2 regions of the Pseudarthrobacter ribosi genome follow, and region 1 is predicted to be linked to the other one. Evidence: predicted binding sites of a transcription regulator. Region 1 holds the regulator's gene; the other holds the start of a gene.
What was found. Region 1 encodes LexA, which represses DNA repair genes until DNA is damaged. Its sites were predicted from a motif close to TCGAACANNTGTTCGA; they were not measured.
Positions count from the first base shown of each region.

Region 1 (6,432 bases):
CGCCAACCGCCGTCGCAATTCCGTGCCGTCCGTTGCGATCGCCGGGTACACCAACGCCGGCAAGTCCTCGCTGCTGAACCGGCTGACCGACGCCGGTGTGCTGGTGGAGAACGCCCTGTTCGCCACCCTGGACCCGACGGTCCGCAAGGCCGAGACCTCGGACGGGCTGGGCTACACCCTGGCCGATACCGTGGGTTTCGTCCGATCGCTCCCCACCCAGCTCGTGGAGGCTTTCCGCTCCACCCTGGAGGAAGTCGCTGACGCGGACCTGATCCTGCACGTTGTGGACGTCTCCCACCCGGATCCGGAAGGCCAGATCGCCGCCGTCCGCAAGGTGTTCAGCGAGGTCGACGCCCGCAAGGTGCCGGAAATCATCGTCCTGAACAAGGCCGACGCCGCGGATCCCTTCGTGATCGAACGGCTCAAGCAGCGCGAACCGCGCCACGTGGTGGTGTCGGCACGCACCGGCGAGGGCATCCCGGAACTGCTCAAGGCCGTCAGCGAAGGCATCCCCCGTCCCAGCGTGAAGCTCGAACTGATGATCCCGTACAACCGCGGGGACCTGCTCAGCAAGCTGCACGAAACCGACGCCGAGATCCTCAGCCTTGACCACGAGGAAGCGGGCACCCGCGCCGTCGTGATGGTGCGCGAAGGATTCGCCGCTGAACTGGATTCGTTCATCAGCAATGACTGACGCCGCGGGGACCGAACCCGACGGAGAACGTTCGGCAGGAACACGCGGCCCGGCCGGCGGGGAGTTCGTTATCGAACTTCTCGACCGCGCCGTGTCCGGCATGGGCGGCCAAAGCCGCGACGGCCAGCATGAGATGGCCCGGCAGGTGGCGCACGCGATTGACAGCGGCGACCACCTGCTGGTCCAGGCCGGCACGGGAACCGGCAAGTCCCTCGCCTACCTGATCCCGCTGATCGCCCATTCGCTGGTCAGCGACAAGCCCACCCTGGTCTCCACCGCCACGCTGGCCCTGCAGACCCAGATCGTCGGCAGGGACCTGCCCCGGCTGCTGAAGACCATCACCCCGGCGCTGGAACGGCCCGTCAAGGTCGCCCTCGTCAAGGGCCGCTCCAACTATGTGTGCCGTCACAAGCTCGAAGGCGGTTTCCCCTCCGAGGAGCCCTCCGAAGGCCAGCTCTTCTCGCTCGGCGAGGACACCGCCGTCCCGCATTTCGCCGCGGCGATGGGCGGCCCGTCGTCCCAGCTCGGCAAGGAAGTCGTCCGGCTGCGCGAGTGGGCCGAGGACACCGTGACGGGGGACCGGGACGAACTCCTGCCCGGGGTCACGGACCGTGCCTGGCGGCAGGTCTCCGTCACCTCAATGGAGTGTCTGGGCGCGCAGAAGTGCCCCCTCGCGGCCGAATGTTTCAGCGAACTGGCCCGGCAGAACGCCGCGGACGCCGACGTGGTCGTCACCAACCACGCCATGCTGGCCGTCAGCGCCTTCGAGGGCCTCGCGGTCCTGCCGGAGTACGACGTTGTGGTGGTCGATGAGGCCCACGAGCTGCAGGACCGGGTGACGGGCGCCGTGTCCGGCCAGCTCTCCGTCGCGATGGTGCACGTCGCCGCGTCCGGGGCCCGGAAAAACACGGGCATCACCGTGGACGCTCTGAACAACGCCGCGTCCAACCTCGAACTTGCCATTGAAGGGGTCCCCGGCGGACTCATGCCCAACGGCCTGAACAGCGAACAACTGGACTGCGTGGACCAGCTGCGGGACGCCTGCCGCGCGGCGCTCTCGGACTCCAAGGGGGACAGCGCCAACACGGCCGACGGCGGCCGCCAGCTCGCGCGCTCCCGCCTCATGGTGATCCTAGAGCTCTGCGAACGGCTGCTCGCCGCCCGCGAAAACCGCGAGGTGGTCTGGTTCTCCCGCAACAGCACCTTCGACCCGCAGCAGGGGTATTCCCAGCCCGACGAGTCCGCGCCGGCCCTGATCAACATTGCCCCGCTCAGCGTCGCCGGGCGGCTCCGCGAGGGTCTGTTCGCGGACCACACCGTGATCCTGACCTCGGCGACCCTGGCGATCGGGTCCGCCTTCGAACCGGCCGCCGCCGGCCTGGGCCTGGTCGGACCCGGTGCCCCGAGCTGGACCGGGGTCGACGTCGGCTCGCCCTTCGAGTACCCGAAACAGGGCATCCTCTATGTGGCCAAGCACCTGCCCAAACCCGGCCGCGGCACGTCCCCGGAGGCCATCGACGAGCTCGAGAAGCTGATCCGGGCCTCCGGCGGCGGGGCTCTGTGCCTGTTCTCGTCCCGGCGCGCCGCCGAGGACGCCGCTGAGGCCCTGCGGCCGCGGCTGGACATGAGCATCCTCTGCCAGGGGGATTCGACCATGACCGCGCTGGTGAAACAGTTCGCCGACGAGCCGGACACCTGCCTCTTCGGCACCATGTCGCTGTGGCAGGGTGTCGACGTGCCGGGGACGTCCTGCCGCCTCGTCGTGATCGACCGGATTCCGTTCCCGCGGCCGGACGATCCGCTGATGACGGCACGGTCCCGTGCGGTGGCCCAGGCCGGAGGCAACGGCTTCATGAGCGTGTCCGCGACCCACGCCGCCATCCGGTTGGCCCAGGGCGCCGGCCGCCTGATCCGCACGACGACCGACAGGGGAGTGGTGGCAGTGCTGGACTCACGGCTCTCCACCGAGCGCTACGGGGGATTCCTCCGCGCCGCCCTGCCGCCGTTCTGGCCCACCACCGACACCGCGATCGCACTCTCGGCCCTGGAGCGGCTCGCCAAGGAATCCGGGCAGCCCGCCACGTAGTACGGTGCGAACGCCAGGGGCCCCGCCGGATGGCGGGGCCCCTGTTCGCAGCTGTTGCCGCGCCTTGACTGGTCCTAGAGGGAGCGCAGCACCGAGACGACTTTGCCCATGATGACGGCGTGATCGCCGAGGATGGGCTCGTACTGGGTGTTCTGCGGCAGCAGCCAGGTGTGGCCGTCGCGCTGGCGGAACGTCTTGACCGTCGCCTCGTCGTCCAGCAGCGCGGCGACGATGTCACCGTTGACAGCGTCGCCCTGCTGGCGCACCACCACCCAGTCGCCGTCGCAGATGGCGGCGTCGATCATCGAGTCCCCCGCCACCTTGAGCATAAAGAGTTCGCCGTGGCCCACGAGCTGGCGGGGCAGCGGCATCACGTCCTCGACGACCTGGTCGGCCAGGATCGGCCCGCCAGCGGCGATGCGGCCCACCAGCGGCACCATCGCGGTGTCGGTGGCGCTGGCCAGTTCGGACACGGACAATCCGCCGACAGTGCGCAGGCCGCCGGACTTCTCGGCCCCTGAAATCTTGGTGGTTCCCTCGTCGAGGGTCAGCGGCATCAGCACTTCCATGGCTCGGGGGCGCTTCGGGTCACGCCGCAGGTAGCCAAGCTTTTCCAGCTGTGAGAGCTGGTGGGTGACGCTGGAGAGGCTTGCCAGGCCGACGGTGTCGCCGATCTCGCGCATGGAGGGTGGATAGCCGTTGTCCGTGACCGAGCGCTGGATGGTCTCCAGGATCTTCTTTTGCCGGACGGTGAGGCTTTTGGGTGGCCGGGCCGCCTGCGGGCCCCGCTGGGTGGCCCTGCCGCCAGTGGCTTGTGCTGCCATGTTCGCCAACGCCTTTCCGTTCCGCCCGGCCGCCGTGGCTGCGGCTGCCGGGAACTTCCGGCCTGAAATGTCAGACCCTGCTGATCAACTGCAGAAGTGGTTGTTCTTTGACTCAAACGTAGGCCAGCCACAGGGCATTTTCAAACATTTGTTCTAGCGAGTCTCGACATTGTTCGTTAATAAGTGCTAAAACAGAACAAGCAAGGTTCGAATATGTGTTCTAGTTCTTCGCAGTTTGAGGGCGGTGGACTGTTCGGTACAGCGTGACGTTCGGTTCTTTGTTCGAAGGTTAGGCCGGTTGGCGGCAAGTACGTGGAGTACGCCGGGCGGCACAGTATGGTCCAGGAGGGCTCAGTTCATGTCAGCATCAAGCGCGTTTCACGACACTTTCGGCCGCGACGCAGTCGGCGACTACGGCCGGCGCGACGGCGGTGCGTCCGCCGTCCCGGGCGCCGTTCGCAAGCAGCGGGTCAAGCAGGCGCCGCTGCGGCTCACCCGGCGGGGGCGCTTTGTCCTCATCGGGGTGCCGCTGATCCTGCTGGCCGCGCTCATACTCTCGTTCAGCGGCTTCCTCAATGCCCCGGCCAAGGCGGCGGAGTCCGCAGCCGGGCTGTCGCTGACCCCCACCGTGACCGTTACGGTGCAGCCCGGTGAGTCCCTCTGGGCCATCGCCGCATCCGTGGCACCGGAGCGCGACCCCCGCGACGTCGTCACGGATATCATCCAGCTGAACAACCTCGAAGCCGCCCGTGTTGTGCCCGGCCAGGCGCTCTTCATCCCGTCCAAGTAACCTGTTCGACCCGTCACAGTTTCAGGGCCCGCCGCTATCTCACTTAAACTGGTGCAGTGACTGACCAGCTAGAGCGCCTGAACCGACTTCCCCTCCGGACCAACCTGCGCGGCCTGACGCCGTACGGCGCGCCGCAGCTGGAGGTGCCCATCCTGCTCAACGTCAATGAGAACACCCATGGTGTCCCGGCCGACGTGCGCGCCGCCATTTCCGAGGCTGTCACGATTGCCGCGGCCGGCCTGAACCGCTACCCGGACCGCGAGTTCACGGAACTGCGCGAAGCCCTCGCCGACTACCTCGGGCACGGTCTGGGTGCGGACAACATCTGGGCCGCAAACGGCTCCAACGAGGTTCTCCAGCAGATCCTTCAGGCGTTCGGCGGCCCGGGGCGCACCGCCCTCGGCTTCCCTCCCACGTACTCCATGTACCCGCTGCTGGCCTCCGGCACGGACACCGGGTACATCGTCGGGGTCCGCGCCGACGACTATGGACTCAGTGCCGCCTCGGCCGCCAGCCAGGTCCGCGAACTCCAGCCGAACATCGTCTTCCTGTGCTCCCCGAACAACCCCACCGGCACCGGGCTGGGCCTGGACGTCGTGGAGGCCGTCTACGAGGCCGGGGAAGCCAGCCAGACCATCGTGATCGTCGACGAGGCGTACCACGAGTTCGCCCATGACGGCACGCCCAGCGCCCTCGCGCTGCTGCCGGGCCGGGAACGGCTGATCGTCTCGCGGACCATGAGCAAGGCCTTCGCCCTCGCCGGCGCCCGGGTTGGCTACATGGCCGCAGCGCCCGAGGTGACCGACGCCCTGCGCCTGGTCCGGCTCCCGTACCACCTCTCGGCCATCACCCAGGCGGCGGCCCTGGCCGCCCTGCACCACCGGGTCGCGCTGATGGCCGACGTCGAGGACATCAAGCGCCAGCGGGACAGGATCGTGTCCGAACTGCAGCGGATGGGCCTCAAACCGGCTGCCTCCGACTCGAACTACGTCTTCTTCGGCGGTCTGGACAACCCACACGAGGTCTGGCAGGGCCTGCTCGAGGCCGGGGTGCTGATCCGCGACGTCGGCATTCCCGGGCATCTGCGCGTCACCGCCGGGACTGAGACGGAAACCACAGCCTTCCTCGAAGCCCTCGAACGGATCCTGGCCCGCCGCGCCGTGCAGCCCGCCTAGACTTAACCCAGGACACCCACCCTGCCTGCACGCCGGGCACCGTCGTCATCCAAAAGGACACCCACATGAGCAACACCGGATCAACCGCTGCCGAGGGCCGGACCGCACGCATGGAACGGACCACCAGCGAGTCATCCGTGCTGGTCGAGATCAACCTGGACGGCACCGGTGTCTCGGACATCAGCACCTCGGTCCCGTTCTACGACCACATGCTGACGGCGCTGAGCAAGCACTCCCTGATCGACATGACGGTCAAGGCCACCGGCGACACCCACATAGATGTCCACCACACGGTCGAGGATGTGGCCATCACTTTCGGTGAGGTCCTGCGCACGGCGCTCGGAAACAAGGCCGGGATCCGACGCTTCGGCGAAGCCACGGTTCCCCTCGACGAGGCCCTCGCGCACGCCGTCGTCGACGTCTCCGGCCGCCCGTACCTCGTGCACGGCGGCGAGCCTGCCGGCCAGGAGTACCACCTGATCGGCGGACACTTCACCGGTTCCCTGACCCGCCACGTCTTCGAGGCGATCACCCTGCACGCCGGAATCTGCCTGCACATGAACGTCACCGCCGGCCGGGACCCGCACCACATCGTCGAGGCCCAGTTCAAGGCGTTCGCCCGCGCCCTGCGCGCCGCCGTCGAACCGGATCCCCGCGTCGAGGGCATCCCGTCGACCAAGGGTGCGCTGTGACCGGGAAGGTCCTGAAGGACGGCGCCATCATCGACCCCGACGCCGGCCGCAGGCCGGCGTCGCCCGAGGGCAAGCCCACCGTCACCGTCCTGGACTACGGCTCCGGCAACGTCCGTTCCGCCGTGCGCGCCCTCGAACGCGCCGGTGCCGAGGTCATCCTCAGCTCCCGGC
Region 1 is NZ_JBVAYZ010000007.1:194,687-201,118, forward strand. It holds gene hflX (GTPase HflX) at 1-694, shown strand, start outside; gene ACZYZ5_RS09970 (ATP-dependent DNA helicase) at 687-2,780, shown strand; gene lexA (transcriptional repressor LexA) at 2,855-3,604, opposite strand; gene ACZYZ5_RS09980 (LysM peptidoglycan-binding domain-containing protein) at 3,963-4,394, shown strand; gene ACZYZ5_RS09985 (histidinol-phosphate transaminase) at 4,451-5,569, shown strand; gene hisB (imidazoleglycerol-phosphate dehydratase HisB) at 5,635-6,261, shown strand; gene hisH (imidazole glycerol phosphate synthase subunit HisH) at 6,258-6,432, shown strand, end outside.

Region 2 (6,432 bases), on a different contig from region 1:
GGGCCGCTGATGAAGGCCGCCAGCGCGGGCGCAATCTCGGTATTCACCGCGCCGATCGCGACATCGTCGTACTGCAGGCGAAGCGCCATGTCGTAGGCGCGCGAGCCGCTCAACTGGTCCACGCCTTCCTCCCGGAGGGTGTCGAATTCGACGTCCCAGAGCCAGGACATGTCCCGGCCGTCGGCGTAGTTGTCGTTGATCGCGATCATCGTGGCGTACCCCGCGGCCGGGAAGGACTTCAGCCCGAGCCGGAAGCCACTGGGGTTTTTCACCAGCACCAGGTCCAGCGGCAGGCCGTCAACGACCAGGCTCTCGCCGCGGCCGAACGCCGGCGCCACGTCGGCCAGTGCCTTCAGCAGGCCCTCGTTGTCCGCCACCGCCGTTTCTCCAAGGCTGGAGTCCCTCACCGCGATGGCCCTGGCGAGGGTCAGCGCGGCCGCGGCGTTGAAGATGTTGTAGACGCCGCGGAGCTTCATCGCGGTGGTGGCCGTGACGCCGTCGTACTCAAAATCCGCGTCCGCCGCACCCACCCGGCGCAGCACGACGTCGGCGTGCGGCTTCGCGGGAGCCGGCGGCACCGGGCTGCCGGGGGCGGCCCGCATCTCGTCGTCGTTAGGGAAGGTGCTCAGCAGGGAATTGTCGAGGCCGAAGTAAAGGACGTCGGGACCGGTGCCGGTGGCTGTTGTGAGGGTTTCCGCGATTCGCGCGACACGCGGGTCCTCCCGGTTCAGCACGACCGTGCCCGTGGTCTTGGAAGCGATGTGCTGCAGCAGCTGCGCCGTCTTGTCGATCTCGCCGAAGCGGTCCAGCTGGTCCCGCAGGACGTTCAGCAGCAGGCAGTAGCGCGGCGGCACCTGGTTGACGAAATGCACCGCGTGGGCCTCGTCCAGTTCCAGCACGGCGACGTCCGCCTTCAGCCGTCCCCGCCAGTCCACCTCACCAAGCAGCGCAGCGGCCACCCCGCGGGTGAAGTTACTGCCGGTGCGGTTCGTGAAAACCTTTAGGCCTTGACTCTCGAGCAGTTCCACCACCATCTTCGTGGTGGTCGTCTTGCCGTTCGTGCCGCTGACGACGGCGACGCCGTGCGGCAGCGTGGACAGTGTCCTGCGCATGAAGCCGGCGTCGATTTTTTCGACCACGAGCCCGGGAAGGGCGGAGCCTCCGCCCCTAAGCCGGGAGACCCGGCGGACGAGCTTGCCGAGCGGAACGCTGAAGTAAAACATGCTCTGTAATATATCCCAGCGGCGGCATGGAAGCCCGCCGGGAGGCGGCAGGCGACGTGTCCGGGCCACTATGCTGGTCCGATGACCAACCCCACTTCTGCGTCCGCTTCCCGCGTGGGAACAGGCCTGCGGATCGGCGTCCTCGCACTTCAGGGCGACTTCCGGGAACACCTGCACGCTGTGGAAGCGGCCGGTGCCACAGGCGTCGGCGTGCGCCGGCCGGCCGAACTCGACGGCCTCGACGGCCTCATTATTCCCGGCGGCGAATCGACCACCATCGACAAGCTGTCCCGCGCCTTCGGGCTCCGCGACCCGCTGCGCCAACGGATCCGGGACGGGCTGCCGGTCTACGGCTCCTGCGCCGGGATGATCCTCCTCGCGGAGGAAATCACCGACCCCGCCCTGGACCTCGCCGGCAACCCCCAGCAGACCTTCGGCGGACTGGACATCACGGTGCGCCGGAACGCCTTCGGCCGGCAGCGCGAATCCTTTGAGACGGACCTCGATTTCAAGGGCCTCGATTTCAGCGCCACCGCCGACGGCGTCGCCCCTGTCCACGCCGTCTTCATCCGCGGACCGTGGGTGGAACGCGTCGGCGCCGGCGTGGAGGTCCTCGCCACCGTGGAACCTTCCAAGGCATCCCACCCCGAGGCGCTGGCCGGGACGGCTAGAATTGTTGCAGTGCGTGCCGGCAAGCTGCTGGCCACCTCCTTTCACCCGGAAGTGACGGGGGAGAAGCGCGTGCACGAATTGTTCATCCGAATGATCAGAGGAGAAGCGTAAAGCATGTCAGGCCACTCCAAATGGGCGACGACCAAGCACAAGAAGGCCATCCTCGACAGCCGCCGGGCCAAGTCGTTCGCCAAGCTGATCAAGAACATCGAAGTTGCCGCACGCATGGGCGGCCCGGACCTCGCCGGCAACCCGGGCCTGGAACTTGCCGTCACCAAGGCCAAGAAAACCTCGGTCCCCGCTGACAACATCGACCGCGCCATCAAGCGCGGCGCCGGCCTCACCGGCGAAGTCGTGGACTACACCGAGATCATGTACGAATGCCGCGGACCGCAGGGCTCCGCGCTGCTGATCGAATGCCTCACGGACAACAAGAACCGTGCAGCCTCCGAGGTCCGGCTCGCCATCTCCCGCAACGGCGGCACCATCGCCGACCCCGGTTCGGTCAGCTACCTCTTCTCCCGCAAGGGCGTTGTGTCGCTGCCGAAGAACGGCCTGACCGAGGACGACGTCCTCATGGCCGTCCTCGACGCCGGCGCCGAGGAAGTCAAGGACAACGGCGACAGCTTCGAGATCCACTCCGAGCCGACCGACCTGCAGGCCATCCGCGACGCGCTCAAGGAAGCCGGGATGGAGTACGACACCGACGAGGCAGAGTTTGTCCCGTCCATGCAGGTCCCGCTGGATCTCGAGGCCGCCAAGAAGTTCCTGAAGCTCGTCGACGCCCTCGAGGAACTCGACGACGTCCAGAACGTCTACAGCAACGCCGACCTCAGCGACGAAGTGCAGGCCGCACTGGAATCCGAGTGACCCTCCGCGTCCTCGGCGTCGATCCGGGCCTCACCCGCTGCGGGATCGGCGTCGTGGACGTCGAAAAGAACCGCCGCGCCACCATGGTGGCGTTCGGCGTCGTCGGAACCTCCCCGGAGGAGAGCCTGGACCAGCGCCTGCTGGTCATCGCCACCTCCATCGACGAGTGGCTCGACAAGTACGAACCGCACGTCCTCGCCGTCGAACGCGTCTTCTCGCAGCTCAACGTCAGCACCGTGATGGGGGTCGCGCAGGCATCGGGTGTGGTGATCGCCGCCGCCGCACGACGCGGCATCCCGGTGGCCCTGCACACACCTTCCGAGGTGAAAGCCGCCGTGACCGGCAGCGGTACCTCCAACAAGGATGCGGTCACCAAACTGGTGACTAAGATTCTCCGGCTCGACGCCCCGCCGCGGCCGGCGGACGCCGCCGACGCCCTCGCGCTGGCCATCACCCACGCCTGGCGGGCCGGGAGCGGGATTTCCAACAAGGGCGCAGCCACCACCGGACCGGGCAGCCTGTCCCTGACCCCGGCACAGCGGGCCTGGGCGGACGCGGAGGCCAAAGCGCGCCGTGCACGCTGAATGTCCGACTGTCCGGTCGCAGCGCTTGATAGGGTATTCGTAGATATGTTCGGATAGCCGGGTGTTCCCGGTTCTCTATTTCAGCTGAATTTTCAGGAGCCCGGCTTTGATCAGTTTTCTCCGCGGAACCGTAGCGCACGTCGGCCTGTCCTCCGCCGTGATCGACCTCAACGGCGCCGGCATGAGCGTGAACGCCACCCCGCAGACCCTCAGCCGGCTCCGCACCGGCGAGGAGGGGAAGCTCTTCACCTCCCTGATCGTCCGCGAGGATTCCCTCACCCTGTTCGGCTTCGGCAGCGACGACGAACGCGAAGTCTTCGATATCCTGCTCAGCGTCAGCGGCGTCGGGCCTCGGCTGGCGCTGGCCGTCCTGGCCGTGCACGAGCCCGAAGCGATCCGGGTCGCCGCGCACTCCGGCGACGGCAAGGCATTCACGAAGGTGCCCGGCATTGGCCCCAAGGTCGCCGGCCGGATCGTGCTGGAGCTGGCCGGAAAGCTCGTCCCGCTCGGAACCGCTGCCAGCGCCACGGCCCCGGCCGCATCCTCCGAAGCGGTCTGGAAGCCGCAGGTCGTCGCCGCCATGACGAGCCTGGGCTGGTCCGAGAAGGACGCCACGTCCAGCATCGACAAATCCCTGGCTGATTCCCCCGAACTGGCCGAGAAGGGCAACGTGGCCGAGATCCTGCGTGCCACCCTCCGCTGGCTGGGCCAGGACGGCGCCCGCGCCGGGAACAGGGTAGGCGCCCGTGGCTGAGCCGTCGGTGGTCGCGGGGGGAGAGGAGCCGGAGGAGCGGGTCATCGAAGCCGCCCTCAGGCCCAAGAACCTACACGACTTCGTCGGCCAGCACCGGGTCCGCCGGCAGCTCTCCCTCGTCCTGGAGGCCTCGCGCATGCGCGGCCGCAGCGCCGACCACGTCCTGCTCTCGGGCCCTCCCGGGCTGGGCAAGACCACGCTGTCCATGATCATCGCGGCCGAGATGAACGCCCCGCTGCGGATCAGCAGCGGCCCCGCCATCCAGCACGCCGGCGACCTGGCAGCCATCCTGTCCTCGCTGTCCGAAGGTGAAGTTCTCTTCCTCGACGAGATCCACCGGATGTCCCGGCCGGCCGAGGAAATGCTTTACATGGCAATGGAGGACTTCCGGGTCGACATCATCGTCGGCAAGGGTGCCGGCGCCACCGCCATCCCGCTGGAACTGCCGCCGTTCACCCTGGTGGGGGCCACCACCCGCGCCGGCCTGCTGCCCGGACCGCTCCGGGACCGCTTCGGTTTCACCGGCCACCTGGAGTTCTACTCCGTGGCCGAACTGGAGCTCGTGCTCCGGCGCTCCGCCGGACTCCTGGATCTCAAGGTCAACTCCGCCGGCTTCAGCGAAATCGCCGGCCGCTCCCGCGGCACGCCCCGCATCGCCAACCGGCTCCTGCGCCGGGTCCGCGACTGGGCGCTGGTGCACGGCATCGAGCAGATCGACGCCCGCGCCGCCTCCGCGGCGCTGGACATGTATGAGGTCGACAAACGCGGACTGGACCGGCTCGACCGGGCCGTCCTGGAGGCCCTCATCACCAAATTCGGCGGAGGGCCCGTGGGCCTGTCCACCCTGGCCATCGCCGTCGGCGAAGAGACCGAAACGGTGGAAACCGTCGCCGAGCCGTACCTCGTCCGCGAGGGGCTGCTGGGACGCACCCCGCGGGGGCGCATCGCGCTCGCCCCGGCCTGGACGCACCTCGGCTTCGCTGTACCGCCCGGAATCTTCGCCCAGGACCCGCTTGAGCTCTTCCCGGCCGAGGACGACAGCCCTGACCTGCAGGCCGGGCTGGGTCAGGATGCTGATCCGGAATGGATCCGTAATAGTCAATAGCACCGCGCCGTAACGTTTTCCCTTTAGACTGGAATGACGCTCGGCACGTTCGGGTCTTTGTTTCTGTGCGCGGCCAGCACCTGGCCGCCGTCGGCTTGGCATGATACCCAACCAGCCCGGAGCGAAGCGGACGTTGCTGGAAAACCAGCTACGCAAGTACAGAACGGAACTATCCCTGTGTTCGGACTTATTACTGCCCAGACCCAGCCGCAGGCCGGCGGCGGCATCGACATCATGACCATCCTGTTGTTCGCCATGCTCGGCGTCTTCGTCTTCATGATGTTCCGCCGCAACAAGAAAACCCAGCAGCAGCAGGCGCAGCTCCAGTCGAAGTTCGCCCCGGGTGTCGAGGTCATGACCAGCTTCGGCCTGTACGGCCGCATCGTCGAGATCGACGATGAAGAGAACAAGGTCCTGCTGGAACTCTCCCCGGGTAACACCGCCACGGTTCACCGCCAGGCCGTCACCAAGATCGTCGAACCGGTTGTCGCCGCCGAGGAGCCCGCTGTGGTTCCGGACGATGCCTCCTCGCTGACCATCGACACGGCCGAGAGCGCTGCCCCCGTCAACGACGCTCCGCGCGAGGAGACGCCGGACGAAACCCTGCGCCGCCTCAACGACGAAGGCAAGAAAGACAGCTAGTCTCCCTGTTTGAGCTATCCCGCGAAGTAACGGCTGCGGGCCACCGCCGGGGCGGCCCGACCGGGCCGCCCGGCGGTTTCCTCCGTAAATAAAAGAAAGATCGACAATGGCACGAACTGGCCCCAAAAACACAGCCCTCAGGGTGCTGGTCTGGCTCGGCGTTATCCTCGCCGTCCTGACCGCCGTCCTGGCCGGCGGCACGATGGCCGGCCAGGCGAGCTGGGCTCCCAAGCTCGCCCTGGACCTTGAAGGTGGCACGCAGATGATCCTGGCGCCCAAGGTTGAGGGCGGTTCGGACATCACCGAGGATCAGCTCAACCAGGCCGTGGCAATCATCCGCCAGCGCGTGGACGGTTCGGGCGTCGCGGAAGCTGAAATCAGTACGCAGTCCGGACGCAACGTCGTCGTCAGCCTGCCGGGCACACCGTCGAAGGAAACCCGCGCGCTGATCCAGGCGTCCGCCGACATGAACTTCCGGCCCGTCCTCCAGGCCGGTCCGGGCGCAGCTGTCCCCGCGGAGTCACTGACCCCGGACGACCAGCTGCCCCAGCCCACCGCTGAGCCCGCCAACGGCAGCGACGT
Region 2 is NZ_JBVAYZ010000003.1:236,621-243,052, forward strand. It holds gene ACZYZ5_RS04745 (Mur ligase family protein) at 1-1,223, opposite strand, end outside; gene pdxT (pyridoxal 5'-phosphate synthase glutaminase subunit PdxT) at 1,305-2,006, shown strand; gene ACZYZ5_RS04755 (YebC/PmpR family DNA-binding transcriptional regulator) at 2,010-2,765, shown strand; gene ruvC (crossover junction endodeoxyribonuclease RuvC) at 2,762-3,349, shown strand; gene ruvA (Holliday junction branch migration protein RuvA) at 3,456-4,103, shown strand; gene ruvB (Holliday junction branch migration DNA helicase RuvB) at 4,096-5,208, shown strand; gene yajC (preprotein translocase subunit YajC) at 5,443-5,850, shown strand; gene secD (protein translocase subunit SecD) at 5,957-6,432, shown strand, end outside.
Region 2: a site for LexA is predicted at 3,387-3,402, ahead of ruvA (Holliday junction branch migration protein RuvA). Genes of this name have one in related genera too.